4 regions of the Candidatus Thalassolituus haligoni genome follow, and region 3 is predicted to be linked to each of the others. Evidence: predicted binding sites of a transcription regulator. Region 3 holds the regulator's gene; each other region holds the start of a gene.

The links. The regulator sigma-54, encoded in region 3, starts transcription at its own class of promoters, with help from an activator protein. The targets are predictions, from matches to a motif close to TGGCACNNNNNTTGCTNT.
Region 1: SOJ49_RS12610 (CmpA/NrtA family ABC transporter substrate-binding protein) is a predicted target of sigma-54. The motif match lies at 2,562-2,579, and genes of this name have one in related genera.
Region 2: SOJ49_RS18520 (TorF family putative porin) is a predicted target of sigma-54. The motif match lies at 2,494-2,511, and genes of this name have one in related genera.
Region 4: nifE (nitrogenase iron-molybdenum cofactor biosynthesis protein NifE) is a predicted target of sigma-54. The motif match lies at 2,599-2,616, and genes of this name have one in related genera.

The regions. Positions count from the first base shown of each region.
Region 1 covers NZ_CP139482.1:2,836,595-2,840,868, reverse strand. The annotation lists gene SOJ49_RS12615 (ABC transporter permease) at 1-923, opposite strand, end outside; gene SOJ49_RS12610 (CmpA/NrtA family ABC transporter substrate-binding protein) at 1,048-2,433, opposite strand; gene SOJ49_RS12605 (CmpA/NrtA family ABC transporter substrate-binding protein) at 2,928-4,097, opposite strand; gene SOJ49_RS12600 (ANTAR domain-containing response regulator) at 4,105-4,274, opposite strand, start outside.
Region 2 covers NZ_CP139482.1:4,096,361-4,100,634, reverse strand. The annotation lists gene SOJ49_RS18540 (ethanolamine ammonia-lyase subunit EutB) at 1-989, shown strand, start outside; gene eutC (ethanolamine ammonia-lyase subunit EutC) at 991-1,818, shown strand; gene SOJ49_RS18530 (hypothetical protein) at 1,864-2,067, shown strand; gene SOJ49_RS18525 (accessory factor UbiK family protein) at 2,037-2,291, opposite strand; gene SOJ49_RS18520 (TorF family putative porin) at 2,616-3,269, shown strand; gene glnK (P-II family nitrogen regulator) at 3,338-3,676, shown strand; gene SOJ49_RS18510 (ammonium transporter) at 3,731-4,274, shown strand, end outside.
Region 3 covers NZ_CP139482.1:809,865-814,138, reverse strand. The annotation lists gene lptC (LPS export ABC transporter periplasmic protein LptC) at 1-15, shown strand, start outside; gene lptA (lipopolysaccharide transport periplasmic protein LptA) at 5-541, shown strand; gene lptB (LPS export ABC transporter ATP-binding protein) at 538-1,263, shown strand; gene SOJ49_RS03645 (RNA polymerase factor sigma-54) at 1,393-2,883, shown strand; gene hpf (ribosome hibernation-promoting factor, HPF/YfiA family) at 2,935-3,237, shown strand; gene ptsN (PTS IIA-like nitrogen regulatory protein PtsN) at 3,241-3,699, shown strand; gene rapZ (RNase adapter RapZ) at 3,726-4,274, shown strand, end outside.
Region 4 covers NZ_CP139482.1:3,748,007-3,752,280, forward strand. The annotation lists gene nifN (nitrogenase iron-molybdenum cofactor biosynthesis protein NifN) at 1-1,126, opposite strand, end outside; gene nifE (nitrogenase iron-molybdenum cofactor biosynthesis protein NifE) at 1,137-2,549, opposite strand; gene SOJ49_RS16875 (hypothetical protein) at 2,940-3,428, opposite strand; gene SOJ49_RS16880 (ferrous iron transport protein A) at 3,792-4,028, shown strand; gene feoB (Fe(2+) transporter permease subunit FeoB) at 4,025-4,274, shown strand, end outside.

The DNA of each region.
Region 1 (4,274 bases), 2.0 Mb from region 3:
CCAATGGTGATAACAGCAACCATAATACGGCCGAGGGAGTCGGATGATCCGTTCTGGAACTCATCCCAGACGAACTTGCCGAGGCCTGGGTTCTGGGCCAGCATTTCAGCTGCGATCAATACCATCCAGGCAATCCCCAGTGACAGGCGCAAGCCGGTGAACATCATCGGAATGGCCGATGGCAGTACAATCTTGGTGACATGGGTAATAAAGTTCAGACGCAGTACCTGGCTGACGTTTTGCAAATCCGGTGAGATAGAGGCAACACCGACGGAAGTATTCAGCAGGGTAGGCCACAGGGAACACAACATCACCGTGATCATGGAGTTGATAAACGACTTGGGTACGGTCGGATCATCAGAGACATACACAGCGCTGACAACCATGGTCACCAGTGGTAACCAGGCCAATGGCGATACCGGTTTGAATATCTGGATGATCGGGTTGAACGCGGCATTCAGCGTTGAGCTAAGACCGGTCAGAATGCCCAGTGGAATGGCGATAATCGATGCCAGAATAAAACCGGTCAGGACGGTGATCAGGCTGGTTAGAATCTGATCGAAATAGGTGGCTTTACCTGTGTAATCACGAATTTTGGGTACGTAATCCGGGTCGTTCGCCATACGGGCTGCATTGCGCTCATCCTGGCGCTCATAAAAGGCCTCGGCTTTTTCGCGCTCTGCAAAATGTTCCGCAATCAGACCTTTGCTTTGTTCGTAAACATCGGCCGGGCCGGGGAAATTACCCAGCGAGGTTTCGATATTGCTGGCCGCTCCGTGCCAGATCATCAAAAATACCAGGATACCTGCCAGCGGTACGCCAATGGCTTTGGCTATGATCTGGACATTCTGGCTTATGTTGTCGCCCTGTATGATTTTCACGATGGGCTCAAGCCACGGCAGGTTCGACAGTGCAATATTCATTTTTTATATCTCCGGGGTAGCGGGGTAGTTGCTGACTTTCGGGGAAACTTCCCCGCTATGTGTCGTGTGCCTGCCATCACTTGTGGCGTTGGCAGGCACACTGATCAGACCTATCTATGGATAGTTAGATAGTGTCGTCACCTTTCAGACCAATCTTGAATTTCTTCAAGTAGGCATTAGGTTCTTTGCCATCGTAGGTAATACCATCGATGAACTGGGTTTGTGGTGCCTTGAAGCCGTCTTCCTTGCCGAAGTCAGGGAAGTCAGCCGCTTTCAGTTTGCCTTCCTTGATCAGCTCTTTGGCAGCTGTGGCATAGATGTCAGGACGGTAGACTTTTTTGGCCACGTCCATATACCAGCTGTCTGGCTTCTCGTCGGCAATCTGACCCCAACGACGCATTTGGGTCAGGTACCAGATAGCATCGGAGTAGTACGGGTAGGTGGCGTTGTAACGGAAGAACACGTTGAAATCAGGCACGTCACGCTTGTCGCCTTTCTCGTATTCAAAGGTACCGGTCATGGAATTGGCGATAACGTCGTAATCGGCGCCGACATAGTCAGATTTGGAGAGAATTTTTACAGCTTCAGGACGGTTGGCGTTGTTGTCCGCATCCAGCCAGGCTGCTGCACGGATCAGTGCCTTGACCACGGCTTTATGGGTAATCGGGTATTTTTCAGCCCATTGCTGGCTTACACCAAAGACTTTTTCAGGGTTGTTTTTCCAGATTTCATAGTCAGTAACCACCGGTACGCCGATACCTTTAAATACGGCTTGCTGGTTCCAGGGTTCGCCCACGCAGTAACCATAGATGGTGCCAGCTTCCATGGTGGATGGCATTTGTGGTGGCGGGGTGACAGACAGCAGCGCATCGGCGTTGATCTTACCGGAGGTATCGCCCTTGGCTGGTGCATAGTAGCCAGGGTGAATGCCGCCAGCCGCCAGCCAGTAACGCAGCTCATAGTTGTGCGTGGATACCGGGAATACCATACCCATGTTGAACGGCTTGCCTTCCGCCTTGTACTTGTCAACGACCGGCTTCAGTGCATCTGCCTTGATCGGGTGCACTGGCTTGCCATCGGCACCCATAGGCACGTAAGGCTTCATTTGCTTCCAGATGTCGTTGGAAACGGTAATGGCATTACCATTCAGATCCATGCTGAAAGCGGTGATGATGTCGGCCTTGGTACCAAAACCAATGGTGGCACCGAGAGGCTGGCCTGCCAACATGTGTGCACCGTCGAGCTGGCCATCAATAACGCGATCCAACAGTACTTTCCAGTTTGCTTGCGCTTCCAGAGTGACGTACAGGCCTTCGTCTTCGAAATAGCCTTTTTCATACGCAATGGCCAGAGGAGCCATGTCAGTCAGCTTGATAAAGCCAAACTTGAGTTCTTCTTTTTCAGGATACTCTTTCGCCAGCGCTGCAGGTGCACCAATTGTTACCAGACCAGTTGCCAGAATGGCGGCGCTGGTCAGTAATTTCCGGCGCAGTTGGTTAATTCCTTGCATTATGCTTCCTCTCTCTGGAGCGGGTTTTTAAACAAAAAAAAGGCGCGACAACGATTAACGTTGTAGCGCCTTTGCTTGGATTCTGTGTTTTCAAATGAAGCCCGCCGTTGGGCTTATGTATGGACTGTTATTCAAACGCTGTGCCAAAAGCGTTTAATAAACCAGAAAAATGAACGAAACGGGCCAGAAAGCCCGAATAGCGGGCATTCTGTTGGCCTTGAATCGATATCTTTTCCCTGGGTCGTGAACGGTATGGCATCGTGATCGCACGATATGACAGCACAAATCTGGTGCAGCATGTTGCTAGCCCACCCCGGTTTGGGGCGTTTATTGACCGATGGCTCCAGGGTAGGTTGTGGCTTTACGGAGGGGCGACAGTGGGCAGACTACGAGGTTTCAGGGAAGGAAGGGTACTGGTGGGGTGTCACTGATGGGGTGTCATATGGCCCAGGCAGTGCCCGCATGCCAAACCAGTGGCATGCGGTTTGGCTTGGTCAACGACGATAGGTAAACGCAGTGGGTGACATGACAATGCCTTCGAGTTGCCATTCTTCGCTGTGATCCAACGACAGTTGGGTGCCTTCCAGCAAGGTGGGTAGCTGCAGCGCCTGGTGGTACAGATCGGTGCGGTAGCAGTGGCTCACCACTTCTTCGCAGTCCAGTGCGGAACTGACCCAGCCCCAGCGTTGCATCTGTTTCAGGAACCAGCAGCCATGTTCCTGCCATGGATAATTGGCGAGAGAGCGATGGAATATCAACATATCCGGCTGTTGTTGTTTGGTTTCACCAGTGCGGTAGATAAATTCGCCGACCAGCGCAGGCAGGGCTGCGGCAATGGGTACATGAATGGCTTCAGCCAGTAATGTGCCTGCGGCGTTGCGATTCTCATCCAGCCAGACCGTCGCCTTGTCCAGCGCACGTACCAGCGCCAGAGTGGTATTGGGATGGGCGTTGGCCCACTCCTGAGTCAAGCCGAGTACCTTGTCTGGGGCACTGCGCCATAAGTCGGGGCCAGTCAGCAGGCATTCACCGACATTTTTCTGGATAGCCACTGAGTTCCAGGGTGCACCAGCACAAAATCCGTCGATGTGGGACAGCGACAGGTGATCTACCATCTGTGACGGTGGCAGAACGACCAGCGTGACGTCCTGATCCGGGTCAACACCTGAGGCTGCCAGCCAGTCACGCAGTAACAGATTATGAATGGAGTAAGGGTAAACGGTGGCAAACACCAGCGGTTGGTCGCCGCAAGAACGCCGTGCCTTGATAACCTGTTTTAATGCCTTGCCAGCAGCGACGGCGTCACCGGCTAGAACATGCTCAGGAGAATTGGCGTCCAGTTGTTTACCTAACGATCGTGAGATGGTAAAGGCGTTGCCATTCAGGCCGAAGGCAAAGGGGGTCATCATGGCTTTTTTCAGGCCGCCAAGACCGAGATGGGTTGCCAATAGCATGGGGGCCAGCATCTGGGCACCATCGAGGTGACCGACCAGTACCTTGTCGCGAATATTGGCCCAGGATACTTCTTGTTGCAGTTCGACGTGAAGGCCCTCGGCCTCAAAATAGCCCTGGGTATCGGCAACCAGTAATGGAAGGCTGTCACTCAGTGGCATGTAGCCCAGTATCAGGTCGGATTTTTCCAGTTGGGTATCAGTATCTGTCATAGTCAGGTTAACCGTTCAGCAGGTTCATCACCGAAATGATGTTTTTAGCGACATCGACCATACGTTGGCCACGATCCATAGCCATCTTGCGCATGGCGTGATACGCCTCTTCTTCCGACATGTTCTTTTGCTTCATCAACAAAGATTTGGCTTCGTCCAGCAAGCGTCGGTCAGCCA
Region 2 (4,274 bases), 1.1 Mb from region 3:
TGCTGGTCGCCTCCAAATGCAAAGTCACCACACAATTTCGGAATACCATCGGTTTGCCGGGGCGCATGTCGACGCGATTGCAGCCTAATCACCCGACGGATGATCCGGCTGGCGTCGCCGCTTCGGTGCTGGATGGCTTGTTGTACGGCAGCGGCGATGCCGTGATTGGCATTAATCCGGCCAGCGATAATACCGAAGCGGTGATTACCCTAATGAAAATGCTGGACGATGTGATCCAGCATTACGATATACCAACCCAGAGCTGTGTCTTGACCCATGTGACCACGCACATCGAGGCGATGAATCGAGGTGCGCCGGTCGATCTGATTTTCCAGTCGATTGCTGGCACTCAGAAAGCCAACGACAGTTTTGGCATCAATCTGGCTTTGCTTCGGGAAGCCTATGATGCCGGCCAAACGCTGGCACGTGGCAGTGTCGGTCAGAATTGTATGTATTTTGAAACCGGGCAGGGCAGTGCCTTGTCGGCCAATGCGAATTTCGGGATGGATCAGCAAACCTGCGAAACCCGCGCCTATGCCGTTGCACGGGAGTTTAAACCGTTGCTGGTGAACACCGTGGTGGGCTTTATTGGTCCTGAATATTTGTACAACGGCAAGCAAATCATCCGCGCCGGTCTGGAAGACCATTTTTGCGGCAAATTGATGGGTGTGCCTATGGGCTGTGATATTTGTTACACCAATCATGCCGAGGCTGATCAGGATGATATGGATGTACTATTAACTCTGTTCGCGGCGGCGGGGGGGAGTTTTATTATGGGAATTCCAGGCTCTGACGACATCATGCTTAACTATCAGACGACGTCATTCCACGATGCCTTGTACGCACGTGAATTACTGGGTCTCAAACCAGCCCCGGAATTTGAAGCCTGGTTACAGCGCATTGGCATTTTTGATCAACAGAATCATCTGGCTTATGGCAATCAGAGTTTACCCGCTCCCTTTGAGCATGTGATGCGGGGAGGCCGATGATATGACCGACACCCTCCTGGTGGAAAACCCCTGGCAAGTCCTGCGCGAATATACCGATGCCCGTATTGGTCTTGGCCGTGCCGGTGTCAGCCTGCCGACGCGGGCGCATCTGGAATTCCAGCTGGCTCATGCCCGAGCCAGGGATGCCGTGCATTTGCCGCTGGATTTTGTGCAGCTGCAGCAGGATCTCGAACAGACGCTATTACAAGCCGGACTCAAGGGGCCTGTGCTGAAACTGGCCAGTCAGGCCAATGATCGACCTCAGTATTTGCAACGACCGGACTATGGTCGCCAACTGTCTGTTGCTAGTCGGGAGTGGCTGGCGCAATGGCTGACTGACAGCCAACCGGCGGCGTTTGATATTGCGATTGTTGTTGCAGATGGATTGTCTTCGCTGGCGGTACAACGACATGCCGCACCGCTGCTGGGCAGTTTGCTGGCTTCGCTGGCCGATACGCCGCTGCGGGTGGGGCCTGTGGTGATGGTTGAGCAGGGGCGGGTGGCAATTGGCGATCCTATCGGCGAGATCCTCAAGGCTCGTATGCTGGTGATGCTGATTGGTGAGCGCCCTGGATTAAGTTCGCCGGACTCGCTGGGCATCTACTTCACCTGGCAGCCTGCCAGTGGCAAGCACGACGCCAACCGTAATTGCATCTCCAATGTGCGTCACGAAGGTCTGCGTTATGAAGAAGCAACTCATAAACTGATGTACCTGCTGCTGGAAGCCGGTCGCCGTCAGCTGTCCGGGGTGGCATTAAAAGATGAATCCGATAACGGTCAGCAGCAGCTGAAGAACAAGCCCGGAAACTTGCTGCTGAATACACTCTAACTATTAATAATCACTACATTTACTGATACCAGCCGGAGAACCGCCATGAACAAATTGCAACTCGTCCTTAAACGCACGCTTTTTTATCCCAGTTTTCTGATGCTCTCGAGCGGCTTCTTTTTGCTCGAATTCCGCGGTTTGAGCGCTATTGCTACCGCAGCAGGGTTGGCATTGGCGCTGCATCTGGCCGTGAATGGCTACGATGTCTGGAAAGCGCGTCAGGTGGGGGTGTCGTCGGTAGACGGCTGATTTTCCAGCTGAGCCAGTCGGCTTTCCAGCTCGAGCAGCAGTGTGTGGGTTTTTTCCAATACGCGCTGCTGTGACTCGAATTCTTCCCGTGTCACCAGATTGGCACTACTGAACAGCAACTGCAGTCGGGATGCCATATTCTTGTGCATTTCTTCTGACAAGGATGCAAAGGGTGACTGTGCCAGTAACTGCTCGATTTTAAAGCGTATTTCGTTGGCGTTCATTTTTTATCTCCCGCTGTTTTGACGGCTGTTGCACGCTCAGAGAGCTGCTTGGCTAGCATGGCACTGTTGTGGCGCCAATGGTTACGAATATGCGCACCAGTATGGTGCTAAAAGAAATACAGTGCTCGATAAATGAGCAAATGGATTCTCAGAACCCAGAAAATTATATCAGGAAACCCACTAATAACGGGGTTTTCAAAGTTGGCACGGTCACTGCTAACTCTCACTCACAGAATTAAAACGGTGCTCAAGGTCGCAATTCCGGATCCCAAAGCATCGAGTCTGATCAATGACTAGCTTCGCTAACCGATGAAGGAAAAAACGATGAAAAAATTGTCTCAAGCTATCGTTCTTGCTGGTGCCATGACTGCAGGTCTGACCGCTGTTCAAACTGCCCAGGCAGAAATTTCTGCTTCTGTCGACATTGCCAGTATGTACCTGTGGCGTGGTCAGGATCTGGGTCTGGATAAGGGCACGGCAGTTGTATCCGGCGCTTTGGACTACAGCCATGAATCTGGCCTGTACGCTGGCGTATGGACCTCTTCCGGTGATTCCTCTCTGGGTAATGAAACTGACTTCTATGCCGGTTTTGCTGGCGCAGTCGGTGACTTTGGCTATGACCTGGGTTATGTCACATACATTTATTCAGAAACTGCTGCTGACGAATTCGACGACGCTGCAGAATTTTACCTGGGTCTGTCTTACAGCATGGTTGGTATTACTTTCTACGTACCAAGCGATTCTGATGCAGATGGCCTGTACACCGTACTGGGTGTTGATATTCCTGATACCAGCTTCTCTGTTGCTCTGGGTAACTACAGCGATATCGATGATGAGTACACTCACCTTGACGTGTCTTACGCTTACAACGACAGTGTTGGATTCACTGTATCCAAGATTGTTGATGAAGCCAACGAAGACAGCTACGACAAGTCCATGCGTTACGTTGTGTCTTACAGCCTGCCTATCGAGATGTAAAAAGCATACAATGGCCTGTGCCCTCGCACAGGCCATTCCCATCCTTTAGCTTAAAATAGGAGTTTTCTATGAAACTCATTACTGCTGTTGTGAAGCCGTTCAAGCTGGACGACGTGCGTGAAGCACTGTCTGAAATCGGTGTTCAGGGTATCACTGTGACTGAGGTCAAAGGCTTTGGTCGTCAGAAAGGTCATACCGAGTTGTACCGTGGTGCCGAGTACGTGGTCGATTTCTTGCCTAAAGTCAAAATCGAAGTGGCTGTTGCCGAAGATCTGACAGACAAGGTTATTGAAGCTATCACCAAAGCTGCCAATACCGGCAAAATTGGCGACGGCAAGATTTTTGTTACAACTCTGGAGCAGGTTGTACGTATCCGTACCGGTGAAACCGGCGCTGACGCGCTCTGATCCTTTTCAGTTCTAACTAACAGATAAAATCTAGCCTGATGCGGGGGGCTTAGAATGGAAAACAATATTTACGAATTGCAATACGCCATGGACACCTTTTATTTCCTGGTATGTGGCGCGTTGGTTATGTGGATGGCTGCTGGTTTTGCCATGCTGGAAGCGGGCCTGGTTCGCGCCAAAAACACGACCGAAATTCTGACTAAAAACATCGCGCTGTATGCGATCGCTTGCACCATGTACTTGGTGTGTGGCTACGAGTTGATGTACGGCGGTGGTTTCTTTCTGGACGGTATTGCAGATGTGGATCCTGCTGCTGTGTTGGGTGACTTTGCGGCACGTGAAGACGGTTTCCAGGGTGGTTCAATCTACGCCGGTGCGTCTGACTTCTTCTTCCAGGTTGTCTTCGTAGCAACTGCCATGTCTATTGTGTCTGGTGCGGTTGCTGAGCGTATGAAGCTGGGTGCTTTCATGGTCTTTGCCGTTGTTATGACTGGTTTTATCTATCCAATGGAAGGCAGCTGGACTTGGGGTGGCAACTCCGTGTTCGGAATGTTCAGCCTGGGTGATGACTTCGGTTTCTCTGACTTTGCTGGTTCCG
Region 3 (4,274 bases):
CGGTATGTACAATAAACTGGCAGCCCTGCTGCTGCTCACCAGCGCCCTGGTTGCCACGGTAGAGGCATTGCCAGAAGACTGGCAGCAAGAAATGATTATCCAGTCCGACCGCGCCGAACTCGATCGCAAAACCGGCATGGTCGTTTATGAAGGGGATGTGGTACTGACGCAAGGTACTCTGAAAATCGAATCTGAACGCCTGGTACTGATCCTGAACGGCAAAATTCTCGAACAAGCCATCGCCGAAGGTCAACCCGCCCGCTACCAGCAACAGGTCAGCAGCAACAAGCCGGTCACTCAGGCAACCGCCAATCGCATCGATTTTTACGCCACCCGCAAGGAAATCGCGTTTAAAGGCAATGCCGAATTACGCCAGGAAAACAACCTCTTCAGTGGCGAACTGATTCGCTACGACATTGAACAGGAAACCGTGACCGCCAGCGGCTCCGACACGCCTGCCGATGGTACGGCTGAGTCGGAAGACAAACAGCGTATCCGGGTGATTATCCAGCCCCAGCCCGACACGGAAGCACAACCATGAAAACGCTCAGGGCGGAACATCTGGCCAAAAGCTACAGCGGCCGAGAGGTCGTCAAAGACGTATCCCTTGCCGTCAGCAGCGGACAAATTGTCGGCCTGCTCGGCCCTAACGGAGCCGGTAAAACCACCTGTTTTTACATGATTGTCAACCTGGTACAGGCCGACAAGGGACGCGTCAAAATTGACGACGACGACATCAGTCACCTGCCCATGCATGGCCGTGCCCAGAAAGGCATTGGCTATCTGCCACAAGAAGCCTCGATCTTCCGCAAGCTCAGCGTCGAAGACAACATCATGGCCATTCTGGAAACCCGCACGGAACTGAAAAAACCCCAACGCCAGCAACAGCTGGAACAACTGCTGGACGAATTTCACATCCAGCACATTCGCAGCAGCCTGGGGATGTCACTCTCCGGCGGTGAACGCCGCCGGGTAGAAATTGCCCGGGCACTGGCCGCCGAACCCTCCTTTATTTTGCTTGATGAACCCTTTGCCGGTGTCGACCCGATTTCCGTATCCGACATTATGGCCATCATTCGCCAGCTCAAGGCGCGCGGCATTGGCGTACTGATTACCGATCACAACGTCCGCGAAACCCTCGCAATTTGTGAAAAAGCCTATATCGTAGGCGGTGGACACATTATTGCCGAAGGCAGCGCCGATGAAGTACTCGCCAACGAACAGGTTCGGGCCATCTACCTTGGTCAGGACTTCCGTCTTTGATTCTTACTGGCTTACAGGGCTATGATGCCCGGCGCTGTTTCATTTCGACACCATGAAAAGCATTCCCAGCCTCACAGGCTGGCGTATAATGCACAGACCATGCCGACAACCGATGAACTATAACGCTGTATGAAAGCATCGCTTCAGTTAAAAATGGGTCAGCAGCTGACCATGACCCCTCAGCTGCAACAGGCAATTCGACTGCTGCAATTGTCTACCCTTGATCTGCAACAGGAAATCCAGGAAGCCCTGGATTCCAATCCCATGCTGGAATTCGAAGAGTCCGAGCACGACGACTATACGGATGCCCAGCAAACCAACGGCGATCAGGAGCGAGAAGCCGCCGTCACGGCGACAGCGACCGACACCGACACCCAGGAACTGGGTGAACAGTGGTCGGACGACAAGATGCCGGATGACCTGCCGGTCGACAGCAATTGGGACGATACCTTCCAGACTACCGCTGGCGTTTCCTCCGGTTCAGGCTCTGTCGGCGACGACGACTTTGACTACGACTCCCGTCATGCCACCTCCGACGACCTGCAAGGGCATCTGGAATGGCAACTGAATCTGACTCCCATGAGTGATGTCGATCGCGAGATTGCCACCATGCTGATTGACGGTGTCGACGACGACGGCTACCTCCACACCACCATAGACGACGTACTGGGTTCCATGGATCCGGAATTTGGGGTTGAGGAAGACGAAGTCCAGGCCGTACTCAAACGCCTGCAACAGTTTGATCCGGCTGGTGTTTTTGCCCGCGACCTGCGCGAATGCCTGATCCTGCAGTTAAACCAGCTGCCAGCCGACACTCCCTGGCTGGCAGAAGCCAAACTGGTGATCGGTGACTACATTGCCCTGCTGGGCAGTAAAGACTACCCCACGCTGATGCGCAAAACCCGGCTGAAAGAAGAAGACCTCAAAGCCGTATTACGCCTGGTCAAGGAGTTGAATCCCAAACCAGGAGCCGGAATCAGCTCCGAACAGTCAGAATACGTTGTGCCCGACGTGATCGTGCGTAACATCCGCGATGAATGGCGCGTTGAACTGAACCCGGATATTGCCCCCAAACTGCGGGTAAACTCCGACTACGCCTCGTTGGTGCGCCGCTCAGACAGCAGTGCCGACAACGCCTTCCTCAAAGATCACCTGCAAGAAGCGCGCTGGTTTATCAAAAGCCTGCAAAGCCGCAACGAAACCCTGCTGAAAGTCGCTACCAAAATTGTCGAATATCAGCTCGACTTTTTTGAGCAGGGCGAAGAAGCTATGAAACCACTGGTACTGCATGATATTGCCGATGCCGTTGGTATGCACGAGTCGACCATTTCACGGGTAACGACGCAAAAATTCATGCACACACCGCGTGGTATTTTTGAACTGAAGTACTTTTTCTCCAGCCATGTCAGTACCGATGCTGGCGGCGAATGTTCATCAACCGCCATTCGCGCCATGATCAAGAAGCTGATTAGCGAAGAAAACCCGCGCAAGCCACTGAGTGACAACAAGATCGCCGTCGTCCTCGGAGACAAGGGAATTCAGGTTGCACGCCGCACGGTGGCCAAATATCGTGAGGCAATGATGATTCCGCCATCGAATGAGCGGAAACAGTTGATTTGATCGACCCCGTCGATCCTTGTTCGGTTTAAAGCGAGCCATAAGGAGCCGTTTATGAGCATCAATATCAGTGGACACCATGTCGAAGTTACCGAAGCCATGGAAGAATACGTCAAGGAAAAACTGGTTCGCCTTGAGCGGCATGCCGAACCCATTACCTCTGGTCAGGTTACCCTGACCCTTGAAAAAGGCCGTCAGCTGGCAGAAGCATCGCTGCACGTCAGTGGTGCCGATTTTCATGCGACGTCATCCCATGACGACATGTACGCTGCCATTGACTTGCTGGCCGACAAACTGGATCGGCAAGTGCTGAAACACAAAGAAAAACTGGTTGCCCGACAGCACGGACAAGGCTGACACATGAGCATAGCGATTGCCGATATTCTTGCGCCTGAACGTACTCGTACCGATGTCGCCATTACCAGCAAAAAAAAACTGCTGGAGTTTCTGGCAGAGCTGATTGCTGAAGAAGTGGATGGCAGCTCATCGGATGAGGTTTTTGAACGTCTGCTTGGGCGTGAGCGCCTTGGCAGTACCGGCATTGGCGAAGGCATCGCTATCCCTCACTGTCGATTACGGCAATGTGAACGGGCCGTTGGGGTATTACTCCACCTGCGCGAGGCCATCGACTTTGATGCCATAGACCATCAGCCAGTCGATCTTGTATTTGCCTTGCTGGTGCCTGAAGAAGCAACAGACGACCACCTGAAAATACTGGCAACCCTGGCAGAAAATTTCAGCCAGAGCCAATATCGCCACCTATTACGCAGTGCGAGCAGCGACCAGGAACTGTATCAACGGGCGCTGGCCGACAACTGACCTTGCCCAAAACACGGAGACAGTACATGCGTCTGGTTGTGATCAGTGGCCGTTCAGGCTCAGGTAAATCCAGCGCACTGGCGGTGCTTGAAGACCTCGGGTTTTATTGCATCGATAATCTACCGGTCGATTTACTGCCAGCACTCGCAGGCCTGCCCTACAGTGCAGAAAAACGCGCCAACGTTGCTGTCAGTGTTGACGTTCGTAACCTGCCCGATGCCATAGAGCAACTGACCCAGGTGCTGACCCGCTTGCCGGAGCAGTATCGCCAGGTCGACATCGTTTTTCTTGATGCCACCGAAGAAGTCCTGTTACAACGCTTCAGTTCAACCCGGCGCAAGCATCCGCTCACCAATGACAATATTTCCCTGGCGGAAGCCATTGAGCGCGAAACCGAATTACTCGAACCCGTCGCCAACCTCGCGGATCTGACTCTGGATACGACACGCATGTCGGTACATGAGCTGCGGAGCCTGATCAAACTGCGAGTGGCCGAGAAAATCACTCCGGACATGGCTGTGCTGTTCCAGTCGTTCGGCTTCAAACAGGGCATTCCCCTGGATGCCGACTTCGTT
Region 4 (4,274 bases), 1.4 Mb from region 3:
CGATCTGTAACTGAACGCCTGACAGTGTCTTCAGTGCTGGCCCTTGCGTTGGCACCACCGCAGCCACCACTTCGGCTCCCATGCCCTGTAACAGCCGGGTAAAAGCGGCCAGCATATCCGGATCCGAAGCAATGGCGACGCGTGTCAGCCCGATCATAAAATGGGTATCCAGCATCGCGTCTTGCAGCTGTTTACGCTGACGAATCCAGCGGTTGGGCACTGGCTGACCGCTTAACTGCGACAGGGTATGAAACCATTGGTCGACGGCATCCAGTCCCATCAAATGGCCAAAGCAATGTGTCGGTACCGTCGTGTGTTTTTCCAGCCACTGACCGCAATTGTGCAGGCTTTCACCCACAGCCAGCGTCGCCAGGCTTTCACCGGCAGTGGCGATATCAGCAACACTGACACCACCAGTGGTGACCGGACTGAAGGGTTCATCAGACAGATGTCCATCCAGAGAACCGGACAAATCAGGTATCAGCAGCGGCCGCAAGCCAAAGCTCTCGATACTTTCGGCAACAAACTCCAGGTCGGTCGGAGACAGATTGGCACCACAAAGTACATTTACCTGTTTGTGACGCAGACCGGCACGGGGGTTGTCTGCTTCGGCCGCAGGCACCAGGGTTTGCAGCAAGCCTTTTACCGCGATAGCAAAACCGCTTTCAAAAGAACCACTGAAATCTGGCGTATTCACTGCCATCACCGCAGTGCTGACAAACTGCGGATACTGACGTCGAAACTCGCCCACCGCACGTTTGATATCGGCTCCCTGGGTTTCTGCCAGACCGGTGGTCACCAGACCAATTAACGCCGGTGCACTTTTTTCACAGATCACTTTCAGCGCTTCAACAATATTGCCATCCGCCCCCATCACCGAGCTGACTTGATCCATCGCGGTGGTTTGCAACGGCACCGGCTCGCGAAAATGACGCACAAAAAATACTTTGGCGAAGGCGGTGCAGCCTTGCGAGCCATGCATCAAAGGCACTGCTCGGGCGACCCCCAATACGGCCAGCGCTCCGCCTATGGTCTGACTGGTTTTTAACGGGCTGACCGACAACGCTTTTTTGCGCTTCTTGATCACTTCGGTCTTGCCCGGTTCCATATTGACAACGTTATTCATATTCTGCCCCTTATCCCTGTGCTGACAACAGATCGCCCTGGCGGGCGGGGGTTTCCCAAGGTGCCGAGCGACGTACGGCTTCCCATACCGGGCTTTCAATGGTCAGTGACAACTGCCGTACCAGCTCCAGCATGCCGTCGTAACCGGCATAACCAAATTCACGCTCCTGGTTAATATCCAGAAATGGAATACGGGCTTTCAGGGCGGTATACATATTGCGACCACCGGCAATGAGGATATCGGCTTGATAATCCTTGACGGTTTGCAGCAGGGCTTTGGGGCTGCCTTCATCCAGCATCTTGACGTCATCACCCATCAGTTCACGAATACGGGCCTTGTCTTCTTCAGTCGACTTTTTGGTGCCGGTGGCAACCACTTTCATACCAAGATCCTGCAGCGCAGAAATCACCGACCAGGACTTTACTCCGCCGGTATAAAGAAGTACTCGCTTACCGGCCAACCGCTTACGCCATGGTTCCAGCTCTTCACGAATACGTTTCTCTTCCCGTTCGATCAGGGCTTCGGTGCGCTGGGTCAGGTCGTCATCACCAATAAAACGGGCAAAATCCCGCAACGCTTGCGAGGTATCGGTAATGCCGTAAAAGCTGCCTTCAAACCAGGGCGTGCCAAAACGATCCTGCAGCTTGCGCGCGACGTTCAGCATCGCCTTGGAACACACCATCATGTTCACTTCAGCATGATGCATGGTTTGCACTTCGTGGAACCGGGCATCACCTGACAGTGTGCAAAGCACCCGGATACCCAGTTCATCCAGCAGAGGTAATACGTACCAGAATTCGCCAGCAATGTTGTATTCGCCAACCAGGTTCACGTCATGCACCTTGATGCCAGGGCGTTGTACCGACTCAGGTAACGGCTCGGGGTCACGATGCCCGACCACGTACTTGACCATGGCTTCACCCGCGATGCGGTTGCCAAGATTTTTGGTGCCGTAAAAACCAGCGGCATCGACCGGCACGACCGGCACTCCCCAGCGCGCTTCAGCGGCTTTGCAAATAGCATCAACATCATCACCCACCAGTGCCGGAACACAGGTGTTGTAAACAAAGACCGCTGGCGGGTTGTAGTCTTCTACCGCTTGTTTGATGGAATGAAACAGGCGCTTCTCGCCACGTCCCATCACCACATCCTGTTCTGTCAGGTCAGTGGTCATGCCAATGCGATACAAGGTCGGGCCACTGGAACGGGTACCCCGGTTATCCCAGGAGCTGCCCGCACACGCGATCGGGCCATGCACGATATGGGCAACATCAGCGATAGGCAGCAAGGCAATCTGGGCACCATCAAACGCACAGCCGCCGTCGGTGGCACCAGGCGTCGGCTTGGCACAACCGGACTTTTCCTTTTTGTTGTGCTCACAGGCTGGCTCGTCCATCAACTCGGCGATGTCTTTGGCTTTCATGCTCTGCCCTCTCTGCGAAATTCGGTGTCTGAAAAACTCTGAAAGACAAGGTGCAAACCAGGGGCCAGCATGTAACCAATTGATTTAATTAAATTTTCAACCAAAAAACCGTGTAGTAAACACGACAAGACAAAACGATTGGAGGGGATATGACAATGGCGGGATTGTGACCAGAGACGCTGCCGGGAGCAGGAGCACGCACGTTGTGAGCATACTCCGGCAACAATCGACACAAGCAGGAAACGCTGGAGAAAAAGAGAGTTATAGCGATGATTGACTGGCTTCAACCGCCCGAGCCGGGCAGATTACGATCCGTAGTTGAAGTGCCATTGGGATATTACGCAGTGCAATAAAAAAAGCGGTAGCGAATATGTTCGCTACCGCCTTATATCAGGATTCTTTCCAGGTTTTTACGGTATCCATACCGAATTCGGCAATCCACTGATCCAGCTGACGAGGATTACGTTTGATTTTGTCAACGCTCTCGTTCGTGTTCGGATTACGATAAGTACCGACTTCCAGCTTGGGTTTTGGCTGCACGATTTTCTTTTCACGCTTGCCACTACGCACTCCTGCCCGCTCAAAATGCTTGCGCAAGCTATTGTAGATAGGTAATGGCGATTCTTGCCGGGACATTTCCAGAACCCAATTCTCGATTTGCTCGGAACGGGATACATATAGTTCAGACTCAGACAAATTATTCTGTTCGCACAGGCGTTTGATCTCTACGTCAAACTCTTCCAGTCCCTTGAGCTTTTTCTCATGTTCCTTTTTCATCTGTTCGAGCTCAACAATTTTTTGTTGATGCTGCTGAATCCGCTTATCGATATCGTTATCCAGAATGCTCACTTTCACCTCTGCGACAGTATGTAAACACATAGAAACCTCGACCAGCATGATCCGGAAACTAAAAATCCGGTGCAACACACGGTACATTCTATGTATTCGGGTTAATGTTAACGCAAGTATAGACCTGCTTTTAGAAGAACACTACACAGAATACCCGGCAAGAGATTCTATTTAATCCGAATAAGTACAATATTTATTTATTAGCGGATCCCGAGAAAAATACCAAATGATTTTATCGACAGTCAGAAAGTTCCGCTAAAACTCCCTCACAATTCAGTAGATGTGATCTGCGGCACATCCGCAAACAAGGCAAACAAGGCAAACAGCACTTGCCCATCCAAATGATAAACATTATCATTTTTTCCCTTGAGCTTCGTTCGGACTGAAAATTCTATGACCATGACACTGGATCAGGCACGTATTGGTGAGCATGTACGGGTAACCGGATTTGCCGCTACGGAAGCCCAGTTCCGCCGCAAGCTCCTGGCACTGGGCGTTGTACCGGGTGCAGAAATTGAAATCCGTCGCGTCGCCCCCCTTGGCGATCCTATTCAGATCCAGCTACGTGGAACCTCGGTGAGCCTGCGCAAACAGGAAGCCACCATCCTGCTGGTGGAGAGTATTACGTGAAACCTGCTGTAATCGGCCTGATCGGCAATCCTAACTGTGGCAAGACCACTCTGTTCAACCAACTGACCGGTGCCCGCCAGAAAGTTGGCAATTGGCCTGGGGTAACCGTCGAGCGTAAAGAAGGTGTCGTGGTTATTCGCGACCAGAATCTGACTCTGGTCGATTTGCCAGGCACTTACGCACTCGACAGCCAGGATGACGACGTGTCTCTGGATGAGCGTATCGCCCGAGACTTTGTTATCGGCG